DNA from 2 places in the Bradyrhizobium sp. 45 genome. Region 1 is predicted to be linked to the other one. Evidence: riboswitches for the same ligand, from Rfam matches in the RefSeq annotation. Region 1 holds a riboswitch; the other holds the start of a gene.
What was found. Region 1 has a riboswitch for cobalamin ahead of IVB42_RS34880 (energy-coupling factor ABC transporter permease). Riboswitches for the same ligand answer to the same signal wherever they lie in the genome.
Positions count from the first base shown of each region.

Region 1 (4,540 bases):
GTCGCGGCGCACCGTCGAAACGGCCCGCGCGCTGGGGCTCGAGCCGCTGCAGCTGGACGAATTCAGCGAGCAAGACTTTGGCGACTGGACCGGCCGTCGGCATGACGAACTCGCCGCGACCGGTGGCGAGGCCTATGCACGGTTCTGGAGCGATCTGGCGCGCGGACGGCCGCCCGGCGGCGAAAGCTTTGAGGAACAGGTCGCGCGGGTCCGCCTGGGTTTGTCGAAGATCGGCACCGGGGCCGCAACGCTCGTCGTGCATTCCGGCACGATCCGGGCGGCGCTGTGCATCGCGCTCGACCTGACGCCACAAGCGGCCCTGCGCTTCATGATCGATCCGCTGTCGCTGACCAGGATTGACCGCCTCGCGACCGGCTGGCGCGTCGTCTCCGTCAATCAGCGGACGATTTGATCAGGCCGGACGATCAGGCACATTGGCCTGCGCAAAGGTCGCCATGCCGTTGTGGAGCGCGCAGGCCGACCGCACCAGCGGCAGCGCGATGGCCGCGCCCGATCCTTCGCCGAGCCTGAGATCCAGGCTGATCAGCGGCTGCACGTTCAGCGCGCGCAGCACCAGCCGATGCCCCTGCTCCGCCGACTGGTGCGAGGCCAGCAGGAACAGCTGGCACGAAGGGTTGAGCCGCACCGCCGCCAGCGCCGCGACCGACACGATGAAGCCGTCGATCAACACGGGGATGCGGTGCTGTGCAGCCGCGATAACGGCACCGCAGATGGCGGCGATCTCGAGACCGCCGACGGCGCACAGGATCTTTTCGGGCGCAGCGCCCGCAATGTCATGGCGTGCGATTGCAGCGTCGATCACCCGCGCCTTGTGCACACGGCCGGCCGCGTCGATGCCGGTACCGCTGCCCGCGACCTCCGCGGCGCTCACGCCGAGCAAGCCGGCCGCGATCGCCGCCGATGTCGTGGTGTTGCCGATGCCCATCTCGCCGAAGATCAGAAGATCGGGCTGCCCGGCCTGTGCGCGCGTCACCGCACGTCGGCCGGCTTCGAACGCAAATGCCAGCTCCGTGGGGGTGAGCGCAGCTTCGACGCTGAAATCGCGCGTACCGCTGCGCGGCTTGTCGGTCATGATTCCAGCCATCTCCCCCTGCGCCAGCGTGCCGGCGTCGACGACCTCCAGGCTGGAGCCCAGCTCACGCGCGAGCACCGAGATTGCCGCACCGCCGGAGGCAAAGTTCGCCAGCATCGCGATGGTCACTTCCTGCGGATAGGCCGAGACGCCCTGCGCGACGATGCCGTGATCGCCGGCGAAGATGATGATCGGCACCCGCGCCGCGCGCGGCTGCTCGGTTGCTTGCAGGCCCGCAAGCTCGATCGCGAGCTGCTCGAGCCGGCCGAGCGCGCCGGTCGGTTTCGTCAGTTGCGCCTGCCGCGCCACCGCCGCCTCGCGGTGGACTGCGGAGATATCGGGGCATTGTTGGGTGACCCATTCGGGGAGCATGCTGCCTCGCTTGCCTCACGGCCTGCGCTTGAGGATGTAACTGTCCATGATCCAGCCGTGCCGTTCGCGCGCCTCTTGCCGCACGGCGACGATGCGCGGGCCGATCTCGGCCAGCGCGCCGGACATCACGATCTGATCGGGCATGCCGAGATAGGCCCCCCACCAGATGTGCAGGCCCGCCGGATCAAGCGACTGGAATGCCGTGCCGCCGTCGAGCATCACCACCACGGTGTCGACACCTGCCGGCCAACCGCCATCGCGCAAGCGGCGTCCGGTCGTGATCAGAAACGGCTCGCCGATGTCGTTGAGCGGCATCGCATGCGCCGCGCACAGCGTCTGGATCGAGGTGATGCCGGGCACGACTTCGATTGTCGGCAAGGGATCGAGCCGCCGCGCGATACGCAGCGAGGAATCGTAAAGCGAGGGATCGCCCCAGATCAACAGCGCGACCTTGCCTTCGCCTTCGAGATGATCCCCGATCGTCTGCGACCAGACGGCGGCCACGGCATCATGCCAATCGTCCACGCCCTTGCGATAGTCCGCTTCAGCGGCGTCCCGCACGGGCAGATCGAACTCGGCAATACGCGTCCTGTCGCTGGTGAGCGCATCCGCGCAGATCGTCCGCCTGAGATCGGCGAGATCGGATTTTGTAGTCCCCTTGCGCGGGATCAGGACGAGATCGGCCGCGTCGATGGCAGTAATCGCGGCGCGCGTCAGCTGCTCGGGATCGCCGCAACCGATGCCTATCAGAGAGAGCGTGAGCATCGTGGCTGCGAAGGGCGGCCATCATGGCCGCCCGTTCGCTTGTCTCTAGGCCGCGTTGTGCAAACGCGGCGTGACGAGGCCGGGCGCGGTGACGCCGCGCAACGACTTCGCCAGCGCGAGCACGCCGAGATCGGCGAGCGGCTCGATCACGATGACCAGCGCATAGGACGCCGCGAAGGTCGCGATGTTGGCGAGGTTGGTCGCGCCGAAGCCGGAGCCATAAATCGCCCAGAACGCCACCCAGGCGATGACGCCCGCCTGATAGGTCGTCGAAAGCGCCAGCGCCTGGCGGTACTTCAGATCGACATAGGCCGTGTTGCTCGAAATGATCCGCGTGGCGATCGCCTGGATTCCGAACAGCGGCACCAATAGCGTGGTGACGTTCATGCCATATTGCGGCAGGTCGGGCGGCTCGAAGAAGATGCCCTGGAACAGCAGGCCAAACGCGAGGCCGAAGGCCGCAGGCGCCGCGCCAAACAGCAGGAACAAGGTCGAGCCGAGGATGAAGTGCACTTCGGAGACGCCGACCGGGAAGTGCGGCAGGATCTCGAAGAAGATAAACACAAGTCCCGTGGTGGCGAGCGTCCGCGCCGCGAACGACGTGATGCCCTGCTCGCGCACGGTCTCAGCCGCGAGCTTCAGGGCAACACCGCCGACAGCGATGCCGGTTGCGTAACTCAATACGAGCTTGGCGTCCGAGACTAGTCCGGGTTCGATATGCATGGCTCAGATCCTTCTTGCCGTCACACCCGACGGCCTTGGCCTCAAAACATGCACGGCCGGTCTCCTGGCTCGCGGTTCACTGGGAGTCTCCGGCCTTCCCGGGCCTCGCGGCCCAGTGGCTGATCGAAGTCCCTCACCGCTTACAGTCGCGGGGGCGGCTGGGGTTTTGGGCGCCGCAACTGGGTCCGCCCATCCCCATTCCCGATTATGCTCCGGCGCTTTGCGCCGCGTCGAGCACCATGCGTCTCCTGTGTGCCTCTTTCGCCGGCCGGGCGTCAAGGGGCGACGGGCGGACGAGGCGGTCATGACGGATAATTCCCCGCCAGCGCGCCGAACAGGATGACGGCCGCCGTGGAGGCCGCTCCCTCCCGCGCAAGCTGCTCTGCAAGTTCCGAAATGGTGGTGCGGACCAGCCGCTCATCGGGACGGCCGAGCGATTCGGCAAACAACGCCGGCGTGGTTGGGGCGAGCCCGTGCTCGATCAATTTGACGACCAACGCCGGAAACGTCCGGCGGCCCATATAGACCACGGTCGTCGCCTCCGGATCGGCCAGCGCCGCCCAATTGAGATCTGGCGGCAGCTCGCCGGTGACGTCCGCCCCGGTCACGAACTGCACGCGGCGCGAGGTGTGACGCCGGGTCAGCGGAATGCCGGCTTGCGCGGCGGCGACACAGGCCGAGGTGACGCCGGGAATGATCTCGTAGCCGATGCCCGCTTCACGCAGCGTCTCGAGCTCCTCCTCGAGCCGGCCAAAGATGCCGGCATCGCCCGACTTCAACCGGACCACGCGCGCGCCTGTCACGGCATAGTCGACCAGCAGGCGGTTGACATGGTGCTGCTTGGTCGAGGCCCGCCCTGCCCGCTTTCCCACCGCGACGAGATTGGCGCCGGGCCGGGCCAGATCGAGGATCGCGCCTGAAGCAAGATCGTCATAGAGCACAACGTCGGCCTCGCGCAGCCGCGCTGCACCCTTGAGCGTGAGCAGCTCGGGATCGCCGGGCCCGGCGGAGACAAAGGAGACAAAACCGCTCACCGGTCCTCCGCGATCAGATGGAAGAACGTGCCGGTAGCTTGTCCCCGCCGCGAGCCGGTCTCGGCAATGACCGCACCTGTCGCGTCGTGCACGACCGCCAGCGCCGTGTCGGGCTGCGCGACTATGGTCGAATAGTGGAATTCATGGCCACGCAGGCGTGCACCCGCCTGATGACCCGGCATCGGCGCGGCGAGCTCGGCCAGACGATAGCCCAGATGCATGCGGCGCTTGGCAAAGCTCGTCTCCAAGCCGAGCAGGCCCGTCATCTCGTGGCTGATGCCATCGGCGTCGGTCAAAGCGGTGCCCAGCACCATATAGCCCCCGCATTCGCCGTGCACCGGGCGCGTCTCGGCGAAGGCGCGCAATCCGCTGCGGAAGCGCGCATTGGCCGCGATCCTGCCGGCCTGCAGCTCGGGATAGCCGCCAGGCAGCCAGCACACATCGGCGACCGGATCAGGGGCTTCATCGGCGAGCGGCGAGAATGTCGAGATCTCCGCACCCGCCGCGCGCCACGCTTCCAGCATGTGCGGATAGACGAAGGAGAACGCGGCAT
Region 1 covers NZ_JADPIX010000143.1:505,700-510,239, reverse strand. The annotation lists gene IVB42_RS34895 (histidine phosphatase family protein) at 1-412, shown strand, start outside; gene cobT (nicotinate-nucleotide--dimethylbenzimidazole phosphoribosyltransferase) at 413-1,465, opposite strand; gene cobF (precorrin-6A synthase (deacetylating)) at 1,481-2,230, opposite strand; gene IVB42_RS34880 (energy-coupling factor ABC transporter permease) at 2,276-2,953, opposite strand; cobalamin riboswitch at 2,990-3,210, opposite strand; gene cobA (uroporphyrinogen-III C-methyltransferase) at 3,256-3,987, opposite strand; gene IVB42_RS34870 (cobyrinate a,c-diamide synthase) at 3,984-4,540, opposite strand, start outside.

Region 2 (4,540 bases), on a different contig from region 1:
GTAAGGACCGTAAAATAGATTGTTGTGATGAGACGCATCCACGCGATGGATAAATGAAAAAGTCGGGCTGTGCTTCGCGTCGAGCGTTAATGACGTCGCAATAGGACCTGATCGGACCTCGCCGGCATGCTGTCGGCCGTCGGGTCGAGAATCGAGCTTGTCGCCGGTTGTATGCGACCGCCTCCGCCGACGCCCGCCCGCATTCCGCGGCGCTGGGAACTTTGAAAGCTCCCAAGGACATCGTAAGCCCCCAAAGCGCGTGCATCTTGTTCACAAACGCGTTGGCGAAACGCTCCGGCCCATCATGGCTCGGCCCGCAACTCGCGTGCGGCGGCCACCATATTGACGAGCGCGGGACGCACCTCCTCCCACCTTCGCGTTTTCAGTCCGCAGTCGGGATTGATCCAGAGCTGCCGATCGGAAACTCGCTGCCGCGCCAACACAATCAGCTGCTTGATTTCCGCCGCTGCGGGAATGCGCGGTGAATGAATGTCATAGACGCCGGGCCCGATCTCATTTGGATATTTGTAGCTCTTGAAGGCCTCGAGCAATTCCATCTTAGAACGCGACGTCTCGATTGAAATGACGTCGGCATCCATTGCTGCGATCGCATCGATGATTTCGTTGAACTCGGAATAACACATGTGAGTATGGATCTGAGTTCCGTCGGCGACCACGGAGGAGCAAAGGCGGAAGCTGTCCACCGCCCAATCGAGATAGTTCTTCCACTGCGATTTGCGTAGCGGCAATCCCTCCCGCAACGCAGCCTCGTCGATCTGGATCATGGTCGCTCCAGCCGCCTCAAGGTCGATGACCTCATCTCGGATCGCGAGAGCGATCTGTCGGCATGTCTCGCGCCGCGAGATGTCGTCACGGACAAACGACCAGTTAAGGATGGTCACCGGTCCGGTCAGCATAGCCTTGACGGGTTTTTTGGTCAGAGACTGCGCATAGCGCCACCATTCAACGGTCATGGGCTTCGGCCGGGAGACATCTCCGAACAGGATAGGCGGACGAACGTACCGCGAGCCATAAGACTGAACCCAGCCATGCTTGGTGAAAGCGAAGCCCAACAGCTGCTCGGCAAAGTATTGAACCATGTCATTGCGCTCGAACTCACCGTGTACGAGCACGTCCAGGCCGATATCTTCCTGCCACTTCACGGTACGGGCTGTCTCCGCTTTCAGAAGCTGCTCGTACTGCGTGTCATTCAACGTTCCCCGCGCATGAGCCGCGCGCGCATTCCGGACATCGGCCGTTTGCGGGAAGGATCCGATGGTTGTCGTTGGAAACATCGGCAAAGCGAACGCGACGCGCTGGACGTCGGCACGCTGGGTGAACGCACTGCGACGGCGAAGCATGCTATGGTCGATCGCGGCGATTCGTCCGGCGACATTCGCATTGTGGATCTCGGGCGATGTTTCGCGGGTGACGGCTGCCTCCTCCGAAAGCGCAAGTTCATCGGCCACCTCGGCAGCATGGCCGGCCAGCGCTTTGCCCAATATCGAAAGTTCCTTGATCTTCTGAACTGAGAACGCCAGCCATGTCTTCAGATTGGGATCGAGATCGGTCTCTAGCTCAATGTCGATCGGAACATGAAGCAGCGAGCAGGAAGGAGCAATCTGAACACGGTGCCTGCCCAATTTTTGGACCATAGGAGCAAGTTGGTCGAGCAGCGCCGGAAGATTGGAGCGCCACACGTTCCGACCATCAACGACGCCTAGTGAGACCACGAGATCTCTACGGGTTGTGGCGACAATTGCGTCCAACTGGTCAGGTGCCCGAACCAGATCCACATGAAGCCCGGCAACGGGCAAGGCCAAGGTTGTTTCAAGATTGTCGCCGATAGCCCCGAAATATGTGGCCAGCATGATTTTAAGGGCCGGCACAAGCTTTGCGAAATGAGCATAGGCCCGGCGGACAGCCGCCCGCGATGCTTCGTCGACGTCCATCACTAGGCATGGCTCGTCCAGCTGAACCCATTCAGCACCGCGCGAGGATAGTTCGCGGAGAACATCGACATAGACTGGGAGGAGCCGATCGAGCAGCGACAGCGGATTGAATGCGGGATTTGCGCTTTTGCCAAGCTTCAGGAAAGTGACTGGGCCAACTAGGACGGGGCGCGTTTGGTAGCCGAGGCTTTTTGCCTCCTCATATTCCTCGATCGGCTTTCGAGAGGAATACTTAAAGATCTGATCCCGGTGAAATTCCGGCACCATGTAGTGGTAGTTGGTATCGAACCACTTCGTCATTTCCTGTGCGGCTACGCCAGGCCCATGCTGAGCGTGACCACCGTCCTGAGCGCCACGCGCCATGGTGAAGTAGGTCTTGAGCGACACAGGACCTTCGGTCCAGCCGTAGACGTCGGGAATGGCGCCGACCATTAGGCTGGTATCGAGCACATGATCGTAAAACGAGAAGTCATTCGAAGGAATGACGGTCGCACCGCGGGATTTCTGCCGTGCCCAATTAGCGGCACGAAGTCCACTCCCCGCCTCGAGGAGCTCGGCTTCGCTGGAGTTTCCCGCCCAGTAGCTCTCGAGCGCGACTTTGAGTTCGCGTCGTGGGCCGATGCGTGACGTCCCCAGTGTGGCAACGGGAAGCGAAAGAAAAGACATAGCTCAGACCCCATGATTGGGGCAAAGGCCATGGCGGACGCATGCAGCGAATATCGCGTGAGCGACAGCTGCTTGGCGCACACCGGGACACCCCGCCCGTGGACGATATATTGTCGAGGCAGGTCTCCTGGCTCGCGGGTCGTCGCTGCTGTCCGGCCTTCCCGAAGCCGCATGGCTTCAGTGACTTCGTTGGACAGCGGCTCGCCGCTTACAGTTGCGGGGGCAGCGCCGGCATTGCACCGGCTTCCCTCTTAGCTCCGGATCAAACGAATCCGAAGACCACGACGACTGGCATTAGGCGCACGAGGATCGATCCGTCAACCTACTAAGTGTCGCCGCGATATTGCCCAAGCGATTGCGAGCTGTACCAGCTAGGGCACAACGGTCTTACTCCCGGCCTGGTAACAACGCCTAGATCTGTGGAGCCTCCGCTTGTGAATGCGTCCGTCAACACCCGCTTGGCGTACTCGGATGAGCCAACGCAAGCAGAACGAACGCGATCGCGCTTCGACATCTGCGTGATCGCGACAAATCCGGTCTTTTGCAGCTTCTCGAACTCGCCCGCGAGGACGTTTGCGATCATCCTCGGCCGGCATCCGCTTGATCACAGCGCCATGAGGCTCCTTAGGAATTGTCAAGGCCGGATTGCTCCAGGATCAAACGGATGATCAGGCCGGACTGCCTGTGTTCGGCGGACCCCGCGACGAGCCGTGAGCTCGATCGCTCCGTCGCGTTGGTCAAGATGATCTCCTTCGGTGTGCCAAGCACTTACGTGCTGAGCGACTTTGGCCGCGCCTTCGTTGTTTCCGTCGCCGCTGGCGAGTAGTGCAGCCTGGACGTTGGCCTGCGCGGCATCGCAGGAACAGTTCCGGACGTCAGGATGCACGCTGACTTGCGGAAGCCTTCTGGACGCGGGCTGCTTATGTTGTCTTAGACGGGACACAGGTGTCAGGCACCGGACAGACCACAGCGCATTGCGGCGTGTCGGAATGGCCCTCGCACTCCGTACACTTTTTTGCATCGATAACGTAAATGTCGCGCTTGAGGCTGATCGCCGCGTTGGGACACTCGAACTCACATGCCCCACAAACGGTACATTGCGAAGCGACGATCTTGTAAGCCATGCCTTCCGACTCCTTAGGCGAGCGATGCCATTGGCGATCCCTTTCAAATGCCGTGCCAAGGACAGGCGCGCTCAATGATGGGCAACTTGCCCAATGGTGCTGTGCGGGGTCTGAGACCATGTTGCATCTGCGACAGCATGGGCCGCTTCAATATCAAGCCGTGCGAGCCCTCGGGCCCCTACTCCGATAGCCAGTCGCGACTCGACTGCTGCGAGCTTCCGTCGGTTTGTCTGGCATGGCAGCGCGGGGCCAAGCGACGCTCGACGATTCCCGAAACCGGCGGCGCGAGTAGAAGCCGCGAGCCGACGCACGTCTACGCCGGATGTCGGCAAACCTCCGGTCACACGCCCTGACCGGAGATTTTGTCCAAGCCGCGCTCACGCCTGCAACGTTAACTCCGCGGATTGACTCGCTGGAGGCTTGCCAAAAGGGCTTTGTGCTACAATAACCTTCGGCATCGCTTCGGAGGGAAATGAAGTTGGGCCGGGAGAAGCGATACTGGGTTTGCAAAGTGGCCGATTTAATTGCTGTCAGCCGCATGCCTGGTGCCGAGTAGGCATGGCCGCGCGGGCCAGCGCTGGTACGCTTTGCCTGGCTGTGCTCAGTCACTCCTCATGCAACTATTTTGGACGAAGTGGAACAGGGCTGAAAGATGACTGTGCAAATTGCTTCAGCGACATGGCCTTTCCGAACAGATGGCCCTGCGCAAGGTCGAAGCCGAGTTCGGTCACAGCGATCAGGTCGGCGTGGCTCTCCACGCCTGCGGCGACGGTGCGCACACTGTACTCTTTGGCTAGA
Region 2 covers NZ_JADPIX010000046.1:30,544-35,083, reverse strand. The annotation lists gene metE (5-methyltetrahydropteroyltriglutamate--homocysteine S-methyltransferase) at 303-2,618, opposite strand; cobalamin riboswitch at 2,718-2,917, opposite strand; gene IVB42_RS06470 (hypothetical protein) at 3,283-3,444, shown strand; gene IVB42_RS06465 (4Fe-4S binding protein) at 3,539-3,742, opposite strand; gene IVB42_RS06460 (EAL domain-containing response regulator) at 4,363-4,540, opposite strand, start outside.
Region 2: it holds a riboswitch for cobalamin, as region 1 does, so the genes downstream of both, metE (5-methyltetrahydropteroyltriglutamate--homocysteine S-methyltransferase) here and IVB42_RS34880 (energy-coupling factor ABC transporter permease) in region 1, are expected to answer to the same signal.